4 regions of the Shimazuella sp. NTD247 genome follow, and region 1 is predicted to be linked to each of the others. Evidence: riboswitches for the same ligand, from Rfam matches in the RefSeq annotation. Region 1 holds a riboswitch; each other region holds the start of a gene.
What was found. A riboswitch is a leader RNA that binds a small molecule or an ion and turns the genes downstream of it on or off. The one in region 1 is predicted to bind S-adenosylmethionine.
Positions count from the first base shown of each region.

Region 2: another riboswitch for S-adenosylmethionine. It lies ahead of AC5WOC_RS00380 (methionine ABC transporter ATP-binding protein); the one in region 1 lies ahead of AC5WOC_RS12055 (methionine ABC transporter ATP-binding protein).
Region 3: another riboswitch for S-adenosylmethionine. It lies ahead of AC5WOC_RS01990 (aminotransferase class I/II-fold pyridoxal phosphate-dependent enzyme); the one in region 1 lies ahead of AC5WOC_RS12055 (methionine ABC transporter ATP-binding protein).
Region 4: another riboswitch for S-adenosylmethionine. It lies ahead of AC5WOC_RS05960 (2,3-diketo-5-methylthiopentyl-1-phosphate enolase); the one in region 1 lies ahead of AC5WOC_RS12055 (methionine ABC transporter ATP-binding protein).

Region 1 covers NZ_JCAJZU010000004.1:252,692-258,114, reverse strand. Annotated here, with positions in the region: gene AC5WOC_RS12065 (MetQ/NlpA family ABC transporter substrate-binding protein) at 1-275, opposite strand, end outside; gene AC5WOC_RS12060 (methionine ABC transporter permease) at 291-959, opposite strand; partial or broken gene AC5WOC_RS12055 (methionine ABC transporter ATP-binding protein) at 991-1,701, opposite strand; SAM riboswitch class I at 1,879-1,983, opposite strand; gene AC5WOC_RS12050 (VOC family protein) at 2,042-2,452, opposite strand; gene AC5WOC_RS12045 (hypothetical protein) at 2,613-2,906, opposite strand; partial or broken gene AC5WOC_RS12040 (RNA-guided endonuclease TnpB family protein) at 3,129-4,191, opposite strand; gene AC5WOC_RS12035 (hypothetical protein) at 4,530-5,156, opposite strand.
Region 2 covers NZ_JCAJZU010000001.1:78,911-84,333, reverse strand. Annotated here, with positions in the region: gene AC5WOC_RS00395 (M20 family metallopeptidase) at 1-459, opposite strand, end outside; gene AC5WOC_RS00390 (MetQ/NlpA family ABC transporter substrate-binding protein) at 476-1,297, opposite strand; gene AC5WOC_RS00385 (methionine ABC transporter permease) at 1,299-1,961, opposite strand; gene AC5WOC_RS00380 (methionine ABC transporter ATP-binding protein) at 1,951-2,970, opposite strand; SAM riboswitch class I at 3,076-3,177, opposite strand; gene AC5WOC_RS00375 (DMT family transporter) at 3,937-4,878, shown strand; gene AC5WOC_RS00370 (TetR/AcrR family transcriptional regulator) at 5,077-5,423, shown strand, end outside.
Region 3 covers NZ_JCAJZU010000001.1:422,716-428,138, forward strand. Annotated here, with positions in the region: gene AC5WOC_RS01980 (ATP-binding cassette domain-containing protein) at 1-424, shown strand, start outside; gene AC5WOC_RS01985 (ABC transporter permease) at 421-1,167, shown strand; SAM riboswitch class I at 1,253-1,366, shown strand; gene AC5WOC_RS01990 (aminotransferase class I/II-fold pyridoxal phosphate-dependent enzyme) at 1,481-2,641, shown strand; gene AC5WOC_RS01995 (SgcJ/EcaC family oxidoreductase) at 2,728-3,177, shown strand; gene AC5WOC_RS02000 (squalene/phytoene synthase family protein) at 3,206-4,033, opposite strand; gene AC5WOC_RS02005 (MFS transporter) at 4,306-5,423, shown strand, end outside.
Region 4 covers NZ_JCAJZU010000002.1:302,990-308,412, forward strand. Annotated here, with positions in the region: gene AC5WOC_RS05955 (pyridoxal phosphate-dependent aminotransferase) at 69-1,244, shown strand; SAM riboswitch class I at 1,303-1,412, shown strand; gene AC5WOC_RS05960 (2,3-diketo-5-methylthiopentyl-1-phosphate enolase) at 1,481-2,677, shown strand; gene AC5WOC_RS05965 (2-hydroxy-3-keto-5-methylthiopentenyl-1-phosphate phosphatase) at 2,677-3,336, shown strand; gene AC5WOC_RS05970 (methylthioribulose 1-phosphate dehydratase) at 3,333-3,965, shown strand; gene AC5WOC_RS05975 (1,2-dihydroxy-3-keto-5-methylthiopentene dioxygenase) at 3,979-4,491, shown strand; gene AC5WOC_RS05980 (hypothetical protein) at 4,530-4,988, opposite strand; gene AC5WOC_RS05985 (GNAT family N-acetyltransferase) at 5,093-5,423, opposite strand, start outside.

The DNA.
Region 1 (5,423 bases):
CAAGGAATATGCTGAAAATAATTTGCATCGATCTGCCCTTCTTCTACAGAACGGTTTGGTAAAACATAATCTTGGAAAACCTGCACCTGAAGATCAACGCCTTGCTTTTTCAAAATCGGCTTCACAAAGTTTAATATCTCTGCATGAGGTACTTGCGTAGCTCCTACCTTTAATACTTTGGATTCTGTATTTCCAGTGCTATTATTCGAATTTCCACAAGCCGATAAAACAAATGCGAAAAGTAAGGATAAACCAAGTAATATACCTTTTTTCATTCCCATACTCCACCTTTATGATTGTAAATTTCTTTTATCTAAGCGACGGGCGATAAAATCGCCTATCCATTGAACCAACTGAACCAATACAACCAATAAAATACCACAGGCGAACATCATCTTTTCGTCAAACATTTGGAACCCATAGCGAAGGGCAAGGTCACCCAAGCCTCCCCCGCCAACCATACCAGCCATCGCTGAATAACTGATCAGACTGACACAAGAAACGGTTAAACCAGAGACAATCGCGGGCATTGCTTCTGGAAGAAAAACACGCCATACGATCGTAAAAGGACTTGCTCCCATTGCTTCTGCTGCTTCTACCACACCTCGGTCGATCTCTCGAATTGCTGTCTCCACCATTCTTGCGAAAAATGGTGCAGCGCCAGCGATTAATGGAATCGTAGCTGCAGTCGTTCCAAGCGAAGTTCCCAAAATCCATTTGGTAACTGGAAATAAGAATAAGATCAAGACAATAAAGGGAACTGCGCGAAAAACGTTTACGACAAATCCTAATGCTTTTTGTATCCAAGGAACTTCCCAAAACTGCCCTCTATCCGTAATTACCAATAAAATGCCTAATGGAACACCGATCAATGCAGAAAAAAATGTAGAAATTGCTACCATCAATAATGTTTCCTGTGTTCCTTGCAAAATAAGTGACCAATCAAGACTAGGAGACAATTCGCTTCCCTCCTTTTTCTTCTGTCAAACCAAGAAAAGTTTTGGTGACCTGATGTTTTGGATCTTGAAATACATTTGTTACTAAACCACTTTCTACAACACTGCCAGACTCAAGAACAGCCACATGAGAGCATACTTTTTTTACAACAGACATCTCATGGGTAATAAACACAAAAGTGATCCCTGTTTCTCGATTGATCTCTTGAATTAATTGAAGAATGGAATCTGTTGTTGCTGGATCCAGAGCAGATGTTGCTTCATCACACAAAACAATCTCAGGATGATTCGCTAATGCTCTTGCAATTCCTACTCGTTGTTTTTGTCCGCCGCTCAATTGTGATGGATAGCTGTTTCTTTTTTCAGTCAAGCCCACACGTTCGAGCAATTCTTCCACACGTACCTTTATCTCTGATTTCTTCTTCCCTACAATCTGCAGTGGGAAAGCAATATTGTCAAAGACAGTACGCGAAGTGAGCAGATTAAAATGCTGGAAAATCATCCCGATTTTGCTTCTTAGCTGCCTGAGCTCAACCTTACTCAACTCAGCTATATTTTTATCACGTATGAAAACTTCGCCTTCCGTCGGCTGTTCTAAACCATTTATCATTCGCAGCAAGGTACTCTTTCCTGCTCCGCTATGACCTATAATCCCAAGCATTTCTCCTGCCTGTATGGATACAGACACACGCTCAAGTGCTGTCACTTCAGCAAATCGCTTGGAGACGTTTTGCAACTGGATCAAACTCAATTTCAAAGCACCTCCTAAAGTAAACTTGCCAGTTGGCAAGTCGTTAAGACGTAGCCAGAGGCTTAGTTGCCCTTATGTGGATAAGATAAAATTTTACTATCTTATCCACTAAAATAACAAAAACCCTTTCTGCACAATGATGCAAAAAGGGATATCTTCAAATATCGCCTTCTCTCATCTGTCAGAAACAAAATTCTGTAGGAATTGGCACCTTTCCTCATAAGGATGGTTGCCGAGGTATCACAGGGCCTGTCCCTCCACCTCTCTGGATAAGAGAAATCCATATCAAGTTAATGATATTATACTTTATAAAAATATAAAAATCAAGATGAAACTATAGAAATCGAATAATGTCTCGCTGCTGGAATATCTCAGGAACGGTTGCATGCTGATAAAAATGAGCAAATACTTGCTTTGTCGTCTCCACACCATGCCACTCGTTACTCAATGGATCTTTTCCATCAGCTTGAAATCCAAATATTTTTGTATACCATGGTTTGCTTTGTTCAGGCTGTACTTCCCCCAAGATATAATGGTAATGATGCTTATCATCGACTTGATGATACTCAATAAACTGTACTTGCTCATTTCCAAAGCACTGGATATAACTTCCTGTTTCTGTATCTTCTAAAATACAAAATTTATGGGCATCCCCATTGAGCATTTCAAGACGATGTAAAACAACTTCCAATGACGGATCAAGTATTGCTTCAGCCCCACTCTCTATGTCAAACACAAACTTCATTCGATCCCTCCTTATGTAAGTAATATACAATATATTTTATCGAAATTTATGAAAATTTGATATACAAGTATCGGCTTAGAAACAATAAAAATTCTTCTTCGCAAATAAAATTCTGATTTACTTGAACAACTCGTCTCTAAAAAGAGACGAGTTGTATTACTCATGATCGAAGCGAGCTATGCCATTGCTGGAGTTTTTTGCCATGATACCAGTGCTCAGCAAGTATATCTACTGCCATACCCATCATGTACCCATTAAACATAGTTTGCACGTTCAACACATCATGAGCCGCATCCAGAGCAATTTCGTCTACTTCTTTACTTTGTGAACTCATCCGCTTTTCCATCAGATTTGCCCACAATTCAATAAACTTAACAATCTCATCCAAGTATGGGACTCTTTTTGCGTTTTCCTTAAAATCATGCCATTTCTTTGGATCAACAAGCAGCATCATGGCTCCTATGAGCTCTATCTATTTAGAACTACACAATCGTATTGTATATTTGTCATCATGACAACTTTGACACTCCCACGGCTTTAGCCGTGGGATTCTTGGGTAGTCCACGCACGCAGTCCATTTCTGTTTTGTGCAACTCCCAAGTTCAGGGGTGTGCCATCACCCCATCCCATGCAGTTATGATGTACCTCCATGGGCGGCGTACCTGTTACCAGTACGCTAGGCTGCTAAACCGGATATCGCTTTAGCGATATTGATCGCGCCATTGAGATCTGCATGACTACGATAGCCACATTCCTTACAACAAAAATGAAGTCCCTTGCGATTTGCTTTATAGCGATGACCATTTTTGCATGTTTGGCTGGTATATTCCGGATTTACCAATTCAAATTGAATTCCAGCCATCTCGGATTTGTAGCGAATGTATTCTCGTAATTGATAAAATGACCATGAGTGAAGATTGCGACCTTGATCCTTGCGTTTCGATTTTGCTGTATTGCGAATGCCGCTCAAATCTTCCATCCGTATCACGCCAACACCGTTGGCAATTGCACGGTCGACGATTTGACGACTGATCCAATGATTTTGTTCTCGCATCCAGCGTGATTCTTTGTTTTTCGATCGCTTGATTGCGTTTCGTTTCTTCGCTTTTCCACACTTGCGTCTTCTTGCTGTATGTCGTCTACGTTTCTATGCAACCGAAGAACCTTTGAAAAACAGCGAATAGGTTCCCACACTTGCGACAGCAAGATAGCGCAGCCCTATGTCGATTCCCATGACACCTTTATTCGGTGAGGCTTCCTCTTCCCATGTGATCGCAATAGCGAGAAACCATTTCTTTTTCTTGCAATATAGCTTCGCCGCTCCTTGTTTTACCGTTCCATCGATCAGTTTGTCCAGCCATTTTCGTTGAAAGGCTTGCACCACTACGGGTACACCGATTCGTTTTTCCAGCGTCGGGAAAGAGACTGTGTCGTATTTGTTTCCCTTTTCTACCTTCATGTTTTGATTGTTAAAAACACACCATATTTTACGAAACATTTTTGCTTTCTGATGTTTCTTTTGCGACTTTACTTCCCGAATCGTTTGATTCACGATCGCAGATGGGAATTTTTCCTGCGAAAACTCGCGGAAAATTTTACTTGTTGCTGTGTTTCCCTCTGGGTGCTGCAGCAGCCAATTTGCAAAATCCGTATTCCGTTCCGTCCGTCATTTGCTTGTACATCTGCTGTTTTGCTTCCGTTGGTTTATGTAGTTCTAGTCGCAGTGTGATCGTTGGCATGTGTTCCCCCCCTTTTCTTTTGTGCTTCTACCTAGTGATGGAATGTCTCCCGCGATACACTTCCTATGGTATAAGTTTATTCAAACAACAGCAATGAATACAGCAAAAAATAGTTGCTCTAAGCGTTCCCTTTCTAAGGGATACCGAGCAACGCTGTCTTTCCTCCCACGATTGAAACCGTGGGAGGAAAGACAGCAGAGTTCTGTAAAAATAAAAAATGGCCACACTAAATCCAGCCATTTTCTTTATGATCATTGCTATTATTATCATTGGACTCCACTCAATGAGTGGAGTGAGGCCGATACCTCTTTTCTCCATAGGAGAAAACCAGAATAAAACTAGATGACAGAGACGAGAGAGAGAAGGCCTTCCGTGATCCAAATGCCATGGAAGCTGATCCAGACACCGAACTGCTCACAGTCATCGAACCCGATTGAGAACGGCTTGGGGTTGTCTTGATGCTTGGGGAAAACCATGTACTTGCGACGATCTGCCTTGACAACTACCACATGACGTTCGGTATCATACACTGTCACCTTCTCCTTTTTAAGACCTCCCTTGAAAAGGATCTTTCCAAAGGAAACATCACCGTGTCTCTCAAGAGGAGAAATCGGCTCGGAGATCGACTCTTGTACACGATAAACGCAATTCTTACCGATCTTCAGCCACTGATCGATCCAAAAGTAACTCTCCCAAGTGGAGAAATAATCACTACCAAAGTAACCTGCACGAAATGGCGTGAAAGACTTTTCTCCTGTGAGTACCATAAACTGCTCATCCTTATAAATAACTACATGACTGGAACAAATGTAGACCTGTACACCATTGTAGACACGCTTGTTATTCTTGCCTCGGCAAGAGTTAAAGTGTACCCAGTAGTCCAGCTTCCCTTGTTTCTGACGAAGAGTTAGATCAAGCATTGACTTCACACGAACTGGAGACATTACTCGCTCAATCTCAGCCATCATAACCTTCCTTAACTGATGTACCGACCCTTGTATCTTTACTATAGCACTTTGTTTGACAACTCCATACATCTAAAGCCATTGGATTTTTGGGACGATAGCCTCATGACTATTTCATTACCAGCTAACCCCGTGCGCCCCACGGTTTATGTTTGTTGATTTCTTCTTTGCCGTGGGCAAACTTATTTTTCGTCTGTCATGACTATACATATATTACGATGGGAATGTTTGTTGTAAACTTGCTTTTTCCAAAAGTTGAACTAGTGA
Region 2 (5,423 bases), on a different contig from region 1:
ACCAGTAAAACGATTATCTTTGACAAAACTAGCTTTGGCACTTCCATTTGGCCCTCCTTCTTCTGCTGGCGTGCCAAACACTACCACTTCCCCGCCTATTTCTTCAATGACTTCTCCTAACGCTATTCCAGCTGCTACACTTGCTGTGCCAATGATGTTATGTCCACAAGCATGTCCCAAACCTGGCAAAGCATCATATTCCGCTAGATATCCAATTACGGGACCGGATATGTTGCTTTTTTTCCGAGCGATAAACCCAGTTGGGTGCCCAGCTACATCTGTTTCGACTATAAATCCATATTCTTCTAATAATCGTATATGAATACCACTTGCATAATACTCTTCATTGCCAATCTCCGGATGTTCATGAATATCATGGCTGATCTGTATTAATCGTTCTCGATTCTCTTCTATAAATTGAGCCACTTTTTCACGAACTGATATTGTTTTGGTTGTCATTGGATTCACTCACCTTTTAAAGATTTTCGATTTCGGAGACAGGAACCACGGTAGGAATTACACCGCCGTTATAAACTTTTTTAATATATGCTGCAACTTCAGGAGATTGATAGATTTTCACTAGCTTCTGCAAATTGGCATTATTTTTATTTTTTGTTTGCGTTGCGATAATATTGATATAAGGTTTTGCTGTTTTATCCTCTTTAAAAATCGGATCTGTCACTGGGCTTAATCCAGCACTTACAGCTATGCCATTATTGATTACTGCTGCAGCAGCATCATCCATCGAACGTGGTGTTTGCGGAGCAGCAACGGTAACGATTTTTAAGTTTTTCGGATTGGAAGCAATTGCCTCTGTCAAACCTTTGCCGTTAAAACCATCTTTTAATTTTAGCAAACCTGCTTTTTCCAAAAGCAGCAATGCTCGACCACCATTGCTTGCTTCATTTGGAATGGTTATCGTTGCACCATCTGGGATTTGACTAATATCTTTATACTTTTTGGAGTAAACACCCATGGGAGCAAGCACAGTTGTACCAATGGCACTTAAATCAAGTTTTCTTTGTTTTTTAAATTCATTAAAGTAAGAAACTGTTTGAAAAGCATTTGCATCTAAACTGCCATCTGCCAGAGATAGATTAGGCTGCACATAATCATTAAAAGTAACAACTTGAATCGTTAAACCTTGTTTTTGTGCTTGTTGTTTAATAAACTCCCAAACTTTTGTATCAGAACTGCTTATTCCTACTTTTATTGTCTGATTATCTTTACTTGAGCAGCCTGCCACCAATCCTACAAGTAGCAGTAGTGCTATAACAATAGATGATATTTTTTTCATATTATTTTCTCCTCACTAATCGGGCTAAATAATTTCCTAAAGTTTGTACAAGTTGAACAATGATAATTAATAAGATCACCGTAATAATCACAACACGCACTTCAAACTGGTTATAGCCGTATGTAATCGCAAGATCTCCTAATCCACCTCCGCCAACTGCACCTGCCATTGCACTGGCACCAATCAATCCAATCGTAGCAATCGTCGCCGCTAAAAATAGAGAGCTCAGGGATTCCGGCAAAAGAAATCGCCAAATGATTTGCCAAGGAGTAGCACCCATCGCTTGGGCTGCCTCCACCACTCCGTTATCTACTTCTAATAAAGAATTTTCTACTAAACGTGCAAAATAAGGGGCTGCATAAAAAATAAGAGGAACAATCGCTGCCGCAGTGCCTATTGATGAACCGGTTACCAAACGAGTAAAAGGAATAATGGCAACCAATAAAATAATAAATGGGACTGACCGAAATATATTGATGATGGTATTTAATATCGTAAACACAACTTTATTTTCCAAAATATGGTCCGATCTTGTCACTACGAGTACAACGCCTAATGGAAAACCTAGAAGTATGGAAAATACAAGCGATACAAAAACCATAATAAGCGTTGCCAAAATGCCATCTACTAACTGCGGCCAAAAAACAGCCCAATCAAACACCATCTCCTTTCACCTCCCTTACAAATACTTTTCTATCTTTTAAATAACGAATAACTTCTTCCACTTTTTTTTCATCACTTTCAATACTGATTAACAAATCTCCAAAAGGCCTACTTTGCAATTCGGTTATATTTCCTTGCAAAATGTTGATATTGGTCTGGAATTTTCTGATTGTTTCTGCAATCAAAGGCTCTGTTGCATTACTCCCGGTAAATGTAATGCGATAAATCTTTACTTGTTCTTTTAATAAACTTCGAATACTTATTGGAAGTTGTTGTTGAAAAATTGTACTCACAAACCGTTTTGCTGTATCTGATTTTGGATTGGTAAATACATCGTAGACAAAACCTTGCTCTACAATCCTCCCCTGATCCAAAACCGCAACCCGATCACAAAGTTTGCGAACAACATCCATTTCATGTGTGATTAATAAAATGGTAATTCCATAGTTTTTATTCACCCTACGTAATAGATCAAGTACGGACTTAGTTGTATCAGGATCAAGGGCAGATGTTGCTTCGTCACACAATAAAATATGAGGATCAGTTGCTAAAGCTCTAGCAATCCCAACTCGTTGTTTTTGTCCGCCTGAAAGCTGTCCGGGATAATAATCTACCCGATCCGCAAGACCAACAAAATCAAGCAATTCGAGTACTCTATTCTCTACCTCTCCTTTTTTCTTTCCAGTTAAATAGAGTGGTAAAGCCACATTGTGAAACACCGTCTTTGTTTCTAACAAATGAAACTGCTGAAATATCATTCCTATTTTTCTACGTGTTTCTCGGAGTTGATTTGCTGACAAAGTAGATAAAGAGATACCATCAACCTTGACTTCTCCTGAAGTTGGTTTCTCCAAGAAATTAACTGAACGGAGCAAAGAGCTTTTCCCAGCTCCACTTACACCGACAACACCAAAAATTTCTCCTTTTTGCACATGAAGAGATACTTCCTTTAAAGCATCTACGGCAGGTGAACCAGGATAGCGTTTGCTGATATCTACTAATTCAATCAATCTTCTTCCTCCTCTCACAAAAAGTTTAAACGAAAAACAAAAAACGCCTCTTTCTAAAAATAGAAAGAGGCGTTTTAAATGTTTATCCGTTCATTTAAGTAACTCTTCCCATCTTCCAAGCATTCCGCTTGCTGGAATTAGCACAGTATCAAATGATCTGTTGCTGAGATATCAAAGGGCCAGTCCCTCCATCTCTCTCGATAAGAAGTGATATTTAATTTTTTTCATTTTATATTTAAATACAAAGTATGTCAATCTGTTTTTAGGAATCACTGTAATTAAAAAGAAAATTATACAGTTAGATATACTGCCAACACAATACAGTTAATTGAGCTTAGGAAAAACAATCAATTAATGAAGGGATAGAACCAATTTAGATATTGATATTGAATTAAATGATTTTTTAGAAATCAACTTTTTGAGACTCTCCACGACTAAAGTCGTGGGATTCTTAGGTAGTTCTGCTACATGCGTCCATTTCTGTTTTGTGCAACTCCTAAGTTTGGGGCTGTCTCATCAGCCCATCCCATGCAGTTAGAAGTGTACCCACATGGGCGGAACGCCTGTTACCAGCGCTCTAGTTCTTTTCCTGCCTCTAATGGTTTTACTCGGTGGGAGACGTATCCATTTGCCACCGAAACCCTATACCACTACATTTTCAAAGAACAAACCTACTACCAGTAGGATGATCACCGATCATGTGTTCTAATATACAAAGATTTGTTGTTCTTGCAACCCCTTTTTTTGGGGTTTCGAACAACGCTGCTTTTCATCCCACGATTGAAACCGTGGATTTTCTCGCTCGAAATACGAACAAAAACACTTGATTGAAATCATATCAACTGTCGTAACCGTGTTCAACTTGACAAAAAGGAAAGACTTTGCTCTAATATGAATGAATATATTAATATTCATTCATGTCTCTAAAAAACAAGATTCGAAATTATGGAGGAAGGAAAGAACGATATGAAAAAGTTTGTCACCCACCCGCTAGGATTTAGTGCAACCATTTTGATCGTTACGTTACTTTGGGCGAGTCCAGCTCCTCTTATCAAACTCAGCTATAAATGGCTATCCATCCAGACACATGACTATAGTACAGAACTTGTCTTTGCTGGTTATCGCTTCCTCTTATCTGCGCTTATTCTGTACGTTTTTATTCGACTCATCAGCAAAAAACGTGTCTTCCAGCGCTCTGCATTTCGCTCTTTGAGCAAAGTCGGATTTGTACAAAACTTTTTGCAATATATTTTCTTCTATGTAGGAGTAAGCATCTCCTCAAGTATGACTACGGTTATACTTACAGGAACTTCAACCTTGTTTCAAATTTTGATAGCACACTTTATTGATACAAATGATCGGTTGAATTTACGCAAAGCATTGGGCATCAGCATCGGATTTTTAGGGATCGTCGTTGTGAGTCTGCATTCGATTTCCATGGAGATAGGATTTGGACTGGGAGAAATTTTACTGCTCCTCTCTAATTTAGCAGCTGCTTCAGGAAATCTATTAGCACGGCACGAATCTGCTAGATTTGAAATTGATATCATCACCTTTTATCAATTGTTTGTCGGTTCCTTATGCCTTATCAGTGTAGGTATTTGGAAAGCTGGTTTTTTACCTTTTCATTTTGATATTCAATCAGGACTTACGTTTGTCTACTTATCATTGGTAGCATTGATCGGAACATTTTTTTGGAATATTTTACTTCGCTATCATCCAGTGAGCAAAGCATCTGTCTTTCTTTTTTTGATCCCGATATTTGGTGTGTTTTATTCTTCCATCCTCCTGTCTGAAAAATTGAGTATCTTGACTTTTGGTGGACTGGTTCTCGTTTGCCTTGGTATCATGGTGGTGAATAAGAGAACAAAAAATAAAGAACAAGTGATATCGGGAATTACTTCATAATCCCTTTGTTCCACATTACTCGGAATCAGTTATGATGTTTAATATTTCATAGATGACGAGAAAAGTATCACCGAATGATTTGGTGTTTCATTCAAAAATAAGGGTTTAAATTAACCCCTATGTAGAATTGACAAAAAGGGAAGTCTCTGCTTTAATATGAATGAATTAAATAATATTCATTCGAAAGAGGGGGGTTTATTGAAGGATAAAAAAGCGGATATTTTCCGATGTGGAAAAGAGTTATTCTTGACAAAAGGGTTTAAAGATACGAACATTTCCGACATCGCTAAAAATGCTGGTATCGGAGTTGGTACGTTCTATAACTACTATCCATCAAAAGAAAAACTGTTCGTAGAAATCTACACAAAAGAAAACGAGCAACTGAAAAAGGCGATCATGGAATCTCTTGATCTGAATCAAGATCCTGTTTCCATTGTAAAAGAAATAGTAGAACAAAACATACATGCCATCCATTCAAATCCAATACTGAAAGAATGGTATAACCCGGATTTTTTTCACAAATTGGAAAAAATCTACCATAAAGA
Region 3 (5,423 bases), on a different contig from region 1:
TATGGCGCTTCATGGTAAACGTTTGGAGAAAGCAGAAACTTTACTCAATCAAGTGGGACTGCATGCAAGTATTTTACATCAAAATGCGGAAGGTTTGTCAGGTGGAGAAAAGCAGCGAATTGCTTTAGCACGAGTACTTGCAGTAGAGCCAAATATTTTATTGCTTGATGAAGTTACATCTGCATTGGATGTTTCGTCCACAAAAGAAATAGAATCATGGATAAAAGATATTAAAAAACAGCGGAATTTAACAGTATTGTGGGTCACTCACAGTTTAGAACAAGCCCGAAGAATAGGAGATTATACTTGGATGATGGAAAAGGGTGAAATTATTGAAGCCAACAGAACCCAAGAGTTTTTTGATAATCCCGTAACAGAGCGGTCAAAATTGTTTTTACAAGGAGAAGGAGGTGTACCTGTTTGAGTTTTCTCACTCTTTCCTTTGCACTAACATTTGTAGCTATTGCATTTTTTTTATCTCTTCTTTTTAAGTTGAAACTGGAAAAAGATATTGTAATAGCGACAATTCGCTCTGCTGTTCAGTTATTGTTTATAGGTTATCTATTAAAGGTGATTTTTCATCTGAGTAATCCAGTTTTTATGATTGTTTTGATTTTCATTATGATTGCTGTAGCAACACAAAATGCAAGCAGACATGGAAAATACTTATCTCATTCTCGGATGAGAGTATTGTTTGCTATTTCGCTTACAGAATTGCTCACACAGGGAGTATTGATCGGATTTAAAATCACACAACCAACACCGCAATATATTATTCCTACCAGTGGAATTATTGTGGGAAGTGCTATGATGAACGCTTCTTTGTTTTTAGATCGGTTTCAATCCGAAGTAAAAGCAAACAAACAAGAGATATTAACGATATTGTCGCTTGGCGGCACACCGAAACAGGCTGTATTTCCGTATTTAAAAACTGCTATTCGAGCAAGTCTAATTCCTGTTATTGATAATACCAAAACAATGGGATTGGTACAGCTTCCTGGTATGATGACGGGTTTAATTATTGCTGGAACAGATCCGATGCAAGCTGTTCGTTATCAATTAATTATTGTGTTTGCGCTATTATCGTCAGCTGTATTAACGAGTATTATTTTAGGATTAATCAGCTATAAAGCTTTATTTAACGAATATCATCAACTTCGTATGTAATTGACAGGTTTATTTGACTTCTTGTGATTGGTCATATATCCTTAAGTTAGCTAGAGCAAATTCGAATCAAATGAAAATGATATTTCTCTTATCGAGAGCGGCGGAGGGACTGGCCCGATGAAGCCCGGCAACCAATTGATCTTAAAAGATTAATATGGTGCCAATTCCTGCAGGAAAGATATTTCCTGATAGATGAGAGAAGGCGCTATGGATAAATCCGGCCTCTTCTCTTTAAGGGAAGAGGCTTTTTGCTGTGGATAACAGGACAAATAGACAAAAAATGCCTAGTAATTTTTTCAGGGGAGTGGTTTGGATGAGAGTGGAAACCTTATTACTGCATAATGGCAATGAACTGGATCAACAGACAGGAGCTTCGAGTATTCCTATTTATCAAGCATCTACATTTCATCAGTTTGATGTCGATAATCCAGGTAAGTATGACTATACACGAAGTGGCAATCCCACTCGTCAAGCATTGGAAGATACGATAGCGAAGCTAGAAGGTGGTTGTTGTGGCTTTGCTTTTTCTTCTGGAATGGCTGCCATCTCTACGGTTTTGTTATTACTTTCGAAAGGTGATCATATCATTGTATCTCAAGATGTGTATGGTGGAACGTATCGTGTTTTGACACAAGTTCTCAATCGATTTGGGATAGAGTGTACATTTGTAGATACAACCAATCCGAATGCTATTACAGATGAGATTCAAATCAATACAAAAGCAATATATATTGAAACTCCATCCAATCCCACTTTGAAAGTAACAGATCTGCATCAAGTAGCGGAAATAGCAAAAGAATACCAGTTATTGTCTATCGTAGATAATACATTTTTAACCCCTTATTACCAGCGTCCGCTTTCCTTTGGCTTTGATATTGTTGTGCATAGTGCTACCAAATTTTTGGGAGGGCACAGTGATGTGATTGCAGGACTAGTGGTAGTAAGAGAATCTGAATTGGCTGAACGTGTGAAACTATTGCAAAATGCAATTGGTGCAGTCCTAGGTGTTCAAGATTCATGGCTTATCTTAAGAGGTATAAAAACACTACAAGCAAGGCTGGAGCTATCTACTAAAAATGCTGAGATTTTAGCGAAATGGCTACAAGAGCAAAAGGAAGTTGAAAAAGTTTACTATACAGCTTTACCAGAACACGTTGGTCATCATATTCAGTGTAAACAATCAAGCGGTCATGGTGCTGTATTATCTTTTGATGTTGGAAGTGTTCAAAGGGCAAAGCAACTACTCCAAAAAATTCGCTTACCCTTGGTGGCAGTTAGTTTAGGGTCAGTTGAAAGTATTCTTTCTTATCCAGCTATGATGTCTCATGCTGCCATGCCTCCGAAAGTAAGAGAAAAACATGGGATAACGGATGGATTATTGCGTTTTTCTGTTGGATTAGAAAACGTAGATGATTTAATAACTGATTTATCCCAAGCATTGAATACGAAAATAACTTATGCAGTCGCTCGATAGCAAAAGAAAACCCGAAATTCAGGGTTTTCTTTTGCTATCGATGAGATAAATGTGATATATTCACTAAATACATGAGGTGATAGGGAATGAATTCAGCAGAACAAATAGAGTCACTCTATATTGAATTGATAAAAGCTTGGAATGAAAGAGATGCAAAAAAAATGGCATCATTATTTGAAAAAAATGGAGAGATGGTGGGATTTGATGGAAGTTACATCGGTAAACAGAAAAAAATCTTCGAGCATGTAGATGAGATTTTTCAACACCATTTGACCCCTCCTTTTACTGCGATTATCAAAGATATTCGCTTTCCAAATGATGGGATTGCTTTACTGCATGCGATCGTTGGCATGGCTCCACCAAACGAAGACAAAATAAATCCGGATTTAAACGCGATTCAAACCTTAGTAGCTATTTGTAAAAAAGAAAAATGGAGAATTACCCATTTCCAAAATACTCCCGCTGCTTTTCATGGAAGACCAGAATTAGTGAATCAGATGACCATCGAATTGGAAAACGAGCGCAATAAAAAATGAGTTACTACGATGAGTAACTCATTTTACTTTATTCCCCTACTACTTTTTTCACAATTTCTTTTACTTCATCTCTACTTATTTTTTCTTTGCCTTGAGATAAACCGTCCAATGTACCATGAGCAAGAGCGAGAGGGATCTCACAAAAATGAAGGATAGGGCCAGGTTGTAGACTTTCGGTATAGGCATCAGCTAAAGCTAAATTACGCCTAGCATAGGAAAACATATCTGATACATCCCAGCCATCTGGAAAGAAATTAACTCCCCGATCTTTATCTTCTGATTTATTTCGCAGAATATTAACAGATTGTAAACCTCTTCCAAATGCAATTGCTAAATCACGATCTGTTTTGGTGTTGTCATGCCACTCCCAAATATCAGAAAGCATAACGCCGACTAATCCTGCGACATAGTATGTATAATCATCTAAATCCGCTTCTGTTTGTATTTTCCACTCTTTCTTTGCCCATTTTGCCATCCCTTCTGCCATGAGAGAGGTTGCCTTTGCGATTCGTTCTCTTAAGGAGGGTGGACACAGTTCTAGCCAGTCAGCTAAACGAAGGGTAACTTCTGGCAAATATAATTCATATGGCTTGTATACATGCTGGATGGTTCCTGTATTTACGTCTGCATCTATTAACAACTTACTTGTTTCTAACAATAGTTTTTGCTTTGTCTCTGATTCAAGCTCTGGATGATCTTCAATTTCATCAATTGCTCTCATACACAAATATGCAGCAGCAACAGCTTCTTTTAATCCATCGGTTAAATAGCTGATGGGGATAAAAAATGTACGACTTGTTTTTTCTAATATTACAAATGCCTCTTTATGTAAAGCACTTGTGTTAGATTCATTCATTATGTTGAGGTCACCCTTCATATCAGTATTTTCTTCATTTTTCATTGTAATAATGAAAATGAGAACTTTCCTTTTTCTATTATACTAAAGTCTTCTACAACAAGAAGTATATTATGGAATAATTATCTTTTAATCGGTGGGAATTTTTTCATTTTTATTATGATCTACTGAAAATAATAAATTCATTTTTTCGATTAGGGAAAACTTCATTATTTACCAAATACATGTTATTCTACAGAGTGGATAAGAAATATGTGAAAGGAAGGGTAGTTATGGCTTCTCCTCTTTCTGCTGTTTCAGCGGAAAAACCATCAAATATTGCACTTACTACGTACCGGATATTATTTATTATCAGTATTTGTCATTTGCTAAATGATACGCTCCAAGCAGTTGTCCCAGCAATGTTTCCTATTTTGGAAAAAGAAATGGGATTGAGTTTTACGCAACTAGGTGTGATCGCAGCAGTATTAAATATAGTTTCTTCTTTGTTTCAACCAGTAATCGGGTGGTTTTCAGATAAAAAGCCAATGCCTTATGCCTTACCAATTGGACTAGCATGTTCCTTAGTAGGGATGTTACTTTTAGCATTTATTCCAAAATATAGTTGGATCGTGTTTAGTGTTGCTTTAGTAGGTATAGGATCTGCTGTGTTTCATCCAGAAGGATCAAGAGTAGCACATTTAGCTGCAGGTGCGAAGAAAGGGTTAGCACAATCGATTTATCAAGTTGGCGGTAACTCTGGTCAAGCATTGGCACCTTTGATTACAGCTCTTATTTTAGTCCCTTTTGGTCAATTTGGAGCAATTTGGTTTACAATTGCAGCAGCCATTGCTGTTATTTTATTAGCTTATATTGCGAAATGGTATCAAAATGAATTACAAGTTCGTGTGCTGATAAAGAAAAAGACTATTACAAGATCAACTAGGCTTACGAAAACGGTATGGCTTGCTTTAGTTTTGATTATGTTTATTTTGTTTGCTCGTTCGCTCTATATTGTATGTATGACTAACTACTACAGTTTTTATATTATAAATAACTATCATTTTTCAATCAGTACAGCTCAAGCATACTTGTTTGCTTTTTTAATTAGCGGGGCAGTTGGAACTTTTTTTGGTGGACCACTGGGTGATCGTTTTGGAAAGAAAAATGTTATTTTGTACTCTTTGTTAGGTAGTGCACCATTAACGATATTACTGCCGTTTGTAGGGCCAATTTTTAGTTTTGTTTTGTTGATTTTGATTGGATTTATTATGATGACGAGCTTTTCTGTTTCTGTTGTTTATGCGCAGGAATTAGTACCAAGTAAAATTGGGACAATGTCCGGTTTAACGGTTGGTTTTATTTTTGGGCTTGGTGCAATAGGATCTGTTTTATTTGGGAATTTAGCAGA
Region 4 (5,423 bases), on a different contig from region 1:
ACATTTTGACAGTTGTTCCTCTAAATAATAACATAAATGACTAGAAACAGGTACAGGAAGTGGAATAATTGCAAACATTTCAATATGCAAAAAGAATGCATCAACTACCCGAACAGTTTTTTGCTAAATTAGTGAAAGATGTGAATCGTTATTCGCAAGCTGGATATGATGTGATTAATCTTGGGCAGGGAAATCCAGATTTACCAACTCCAAACCATATTATTTCCGCTTTGCAAACAGCAGCTACAAACCCTGCCTATCATAAATACTCTCCTTTTCGAGGATTTCCGTTTCTCAAAGAGGCAATAGCAACTTACTATAAACGAGAGTATGGGGTTGCAATTGATCCCCACACAGAAGTAGCTGTATTATTTGGCGGAAAAGTTGGTTTAGTCGAAATCGCACAATGCTTTTTAAATCAAGGAGATATCGCTTTGGTTCCTGATCCCGGATATCCAGATTATTGGTCTGGAATTGCGATGGCTGATGCAAAAATGGAAATGATGCCCCTGCTTGCAGAGAATGATTTTCTTCCAGACTATGAAAATATATCTGCATCCATTTTGGAACAAGCAAAATTAATGTTTTTAAATTATCCTAATAACCCTACAGCTGGTGTGGCCACTTCTGATTTTTTCCAAAAAACCGTGCTGACAGCAAAAACAAATAACATTTGTGTAGTCCATGATTTTGCCTACGGTGCAATCGGATATGACGGTCAAAAGCCGCTGAGCTTTTTGCAGACACCTGGAGCAAAAGATATTGGGATTGAGATTTATACCATGAGTAAAACCTACAACATGGCAGGATGGCGTATCGGCTTTGCTTTGGGAAATCCATCGGTGATTGAAGCAATTGAATTGTTGCAAGATCATTTTTATGTCAGTTTGTTCGGTGCTATTCAAGAAGCGGCAGCTACTGCATTACTCGAATCGCAACATTCTGTGGAAAAATTGGTGCAGACATACGAAAAAAGAAGAGATGTATTTATTTCAGGATTACAAAAAATCGGCTGGGATATCCAAAAACCAAAAGGCTCCTTTTTTTGCTGGCTGCCAGTTCCTGATAGTTATCATTCACAAAGTTTTACAACACACGTTCTCAAAAATGCACATATCGCAGTCGCTCCAGGAATAGGTTTTGGAAAAGCAGGAGATCGCTATGTTCGTGTAGGTTTGTTAGCAGATGAAGAACGATTACAAGAAGCAGTTGACCGATTGGATAGCTTGGAATTATTCCGTTGACAAAAGGATACTCTTCCATCATAATCGTAATATCTAATCACAAGACAATAATGACATTCTCTTATCAAGAGTAGGTGGAGGGATGAGCCCAATGAAACCCGGCAACCGATTTACCATGTTGGTAAAAACGGTGCTAATTCTTACAGTGAACACACTGAAAGATAAGAGGAAGCGGTGTAAACGTTCCCCTCTTCCTCAGGAAGAGGGTTTATTTTTTTTAAAAAAGGAGGAGAACAATGGGAGCAGCAATTGCGACGTATCTTGTTCCTAATAAAGGAGACCTCTTACAAAAAGCAGAACAAATCGCCCTTGGTCTTACTGTTGGATCATGGACCGACCTACCCAAATTAGATCAACAACAATTGGCTAAACATAAGGGAGAAGTTATTCAAATCCAAACATTATCAGAAGAACAGGGATTGATCACTATTTCCTATCCATCCGTTAATTTTTCTGCGGATATACCTGCTATTTTAACAACCGTATTTGGAAAACTCTCCCTAGATGGAAAAATAAAGCTAATTGATCTGGAGTTTACTCCTGAATTAGCACAACGATTTCCAGGCCCATCTTTTGGTGTTCTCGGTGTCCGCAATTTACTGGAAGTGACTGATCGACCCCTACTAATGAGTATCTTTAAAGGGATTATCGGCAGAGATCTTTCTTTTTTTGAGCACCAACTTCGAGAACAGGCACTTGGTGGTGTGGATATCATCAAGGATGATGAAATATTATTTGATAATCCCACTTGTCCTTTTGAACAGCGCATTGCCATTGCAAAAAAAGTACTTAGAGAAACCGAGCAAGAAACTGGGGAAACAACTTTATATGCTGTAAATCTTTCTGGTCGTTCTACTGAATTAGTAGAAAAAGCAAAACATGCTGTCTATCTTGGAGCCAGTGCCTTGTTATTTAACGTATTTACATATGGATTGGATACCCTTCAAGCACTTGCAGAGGATAAGGACATACATGTTCCTATTTTAGCACATCCTGCTTTCGGAGGTGCGGTAACAGCCTCTCCTACTTATGGTGTCAGTTCCTCTCTTTGGTACGGGAAGCTTCTGCGTGCCGCAGGAGCAGATTTGGTATTATTCCCTTCTCCTTATGGAAGTGTCGCATTGGAGAAAACGGCAGCACTTGGTATCGCAAAAGAATTGAGCAGTATACATGATTATTGGAAAAAAGCATTGCCTGTGCCCTCCGCTGGAATTCATCCGGCGCTGGTTCCTAAGCTCTTTGCTGATTTTGGTATCGATTCTGTCATCAATGCTGGCGGAGGTGTACATGGTCATCCAAGTGGAGCCATCGCTGGTGGAAAAGCTTTTCGTCAAGCAATCGAAGCTGCGAAAAAAGGAATATCTTTGAAAGAAGCAGCTCATTCCCATTCCGAACTAGCAAAAGCTATAGAACTTTGGGGAGGATCAATATAGTGAACAAGCAGCCAGTTATTTTTTGTGACTTTGATGGAACTATTACCCAATCAGACAATATCGTCTCCATTATGAAAAATTTCGCACCTCCCGAATGGGAAGCTATCAAAGACGCTGTCCTTTCTCAAGAGATATCTGTTAAAGAAGGCGTTGGAAAAATGTTTTCTCTTCTGCCTAGTTCATTAAAAGAGGACATTATTGCATACGTAAAAGAAACTGGGATTCTTCGTGATGGATTTGCATCATTTGTACGTTTCACCCAAAAACAAAAAATCCCGCTCTACATCGTTTCCGGTGGCATTGATTTTTTTGTTTACCCGATTTTAGATAGTTATATTGATCGTCCATATGTATACTGTAATGCAAGTGATTTTTCGAAAGATAACATTCAAATATTATGGCCGCATACATGTGATGCGCACTGCTCCAATGATTGTGGTTGTTGTAAACCATCTATCATCCGACAATTTGATTCAGATCAATACGAAAAAATTGTTATCGGGGACTCAGTTACCGACTTTGAAGCAGCAAAGATCGCAGATCGCGTTTATGCAAGAGATTTCCTTATCGAACAGTGTCAAAAACTACAGATTCCTTTTACTCCTTTTGAGAATTTCACAGATATCATAACAGACTTAGAAAGAGTTGAAGTCAGTTGAGTATTTTACAAAAACGATGGGAAGAGCTAGCAACGATCAAGTCAGAATTAGCAAAAAGAGACTGGTTCCCTGGTACGAGTGGCAATTTATCTATCAAAGTGAATGATGATCCTAAAACTTTTTTGGTTACCGCCAGTGGAAAGGACAAAACCAAACAAACACCTGATGATTTTATTTTGGTGGATGAAAAAGGCACTCCGCTTGCAGAAACAACTGCAAAAGTTTCGGCAGAAACTGGGCTGCACCTTGAAGTTTATAAGCGAACAGCTGCAGGCTGCTGCCTTCATATTCATACGGTAGATAACAATATTATTTCCGAACTGTATGGTGATCGAGGTTATGTAGCGATCAGCAACCAAGAACTCATCAAAGCATTTGGGATATGGGAACAAAATGCAGAGATTGCAATTCCTATTATTGAAAATACAGCAGACCTTACTGTACTAGCGACTACTTTTGGAAAAGCAATTCAACCAAAAGTTCCTGCTGTATTGATTCGTAACCACGGCATTACGGCATGGGGAAAAAATGGCTTTGAAGCGAAAAAGCATTTGGAAGCGTTTGAATTTCTGTTTTCTTATTTAGTGAAGCTACATCTCTTAAGTTCAAAACAACTACAACATATCTAAGGAGTGTGTTACCATGGCACAATTGCGTTTTCATGACAACGAAGAGCGAGTAACAGACCAACAAAAAGTGAGCACTTATCTGGACAGCCAAGGGGTAATCTATGAACATTGGGATATTTCCAAACTTCCAAGTCAACTTCATGAAAAATATGACCTTACGGAAGAAGAAAAAGAACAGATCATACAATCTTTTCGAGGTGAAATTGATGATCTTTCCAAACGCAGAGGCTATGTAACGGAAGACGTCATCTCCCTCTCTGACGCGACACCAAATTTAGATGAATTGTTAGGAAACTTTATCAAAGAACATCATCATACGGATGACGAAGTACGCTTTATTGTTAGTGGTCATGGTATTTTTGCCATCCAAGGTCCAAATGGGCGTTTTGTAGATGTAGAATTGGAACCGGGAGACCTCATTTCTGTGCCTGAAAACTATCGTCACTATTTTACATTGATGGAAGATAGAAAAGTAGTTGCCATTCGTATTTTTAAAGCAAAAGAAGGATGGGTTCCGATCTACTAATAAAAAAGATCTGAGTGAAAGAATCACTCAGATCTTTTTTATATTTTCTTTTCCATTATCGGTTGTGATTCTCTCGTTTTATTGATCCATTTTTGTACAAGTTTTCTAGACCATTCATCTAATCCCCAAAAAACAAGTGCCAATACAATGGAACCGTACAGCAAAATATTCCCTACTATCTGAAATCCAGGTAATTCTAAAAACTGACCACCATTTAAAATATAAAAGTATACGAAAAGAAAATTAGGTATCAAAATAATCGCCAAATTGATCCATTGCCTACCTCTTCTCCTTTTAAAGAAAACTGCATCTCCAATAAAACTACTGACCATCATAATCATCGAAAACGAAATTATTGCAATTATCGAGGCACTAAATCCCATCATCGTCGTCGATCCGCCCAGCGTGTAACTAGCCAATAATGCAATCGATAGACCAACAAATAACACTAACCCTAAAACAATGAGTTTTCTTATAATAGCAAAAACAATCTTCATTGATACTACTCCTTTTTGCATTTGTCATTCCAATTAGTATAAACAATAAAAATAAAACAATAATAATACTCAGACTTATTTTCCGGAGGAGAAATACTCCTCTATTACAACAAAGACTTATACATTATCACATGAAGTCCAATAGGTGAGATCTCAAATGTCTCCCCTGCCTCTATATACCCCAGATTTGCATAATAATCTTTTGCGCTCAAACGAGCATTGCACCAGAGTAAATCACTTCCTTCTGCTTTCAGCAAGTTCTCAGCATGAGCGATAATAGAGCTACCGCCTTTTTGTCGACGAAACTGCGGATCGGTTGCCATTCCCCTCAATTGGTAAGGTAATTTTGCTTCTACTAACGGACAAGAAGATTGCAAAAATGTTCCTATACTAATCAATTTCCCATCAAAAAAAGCTCCTAAATGAATCGTTGTA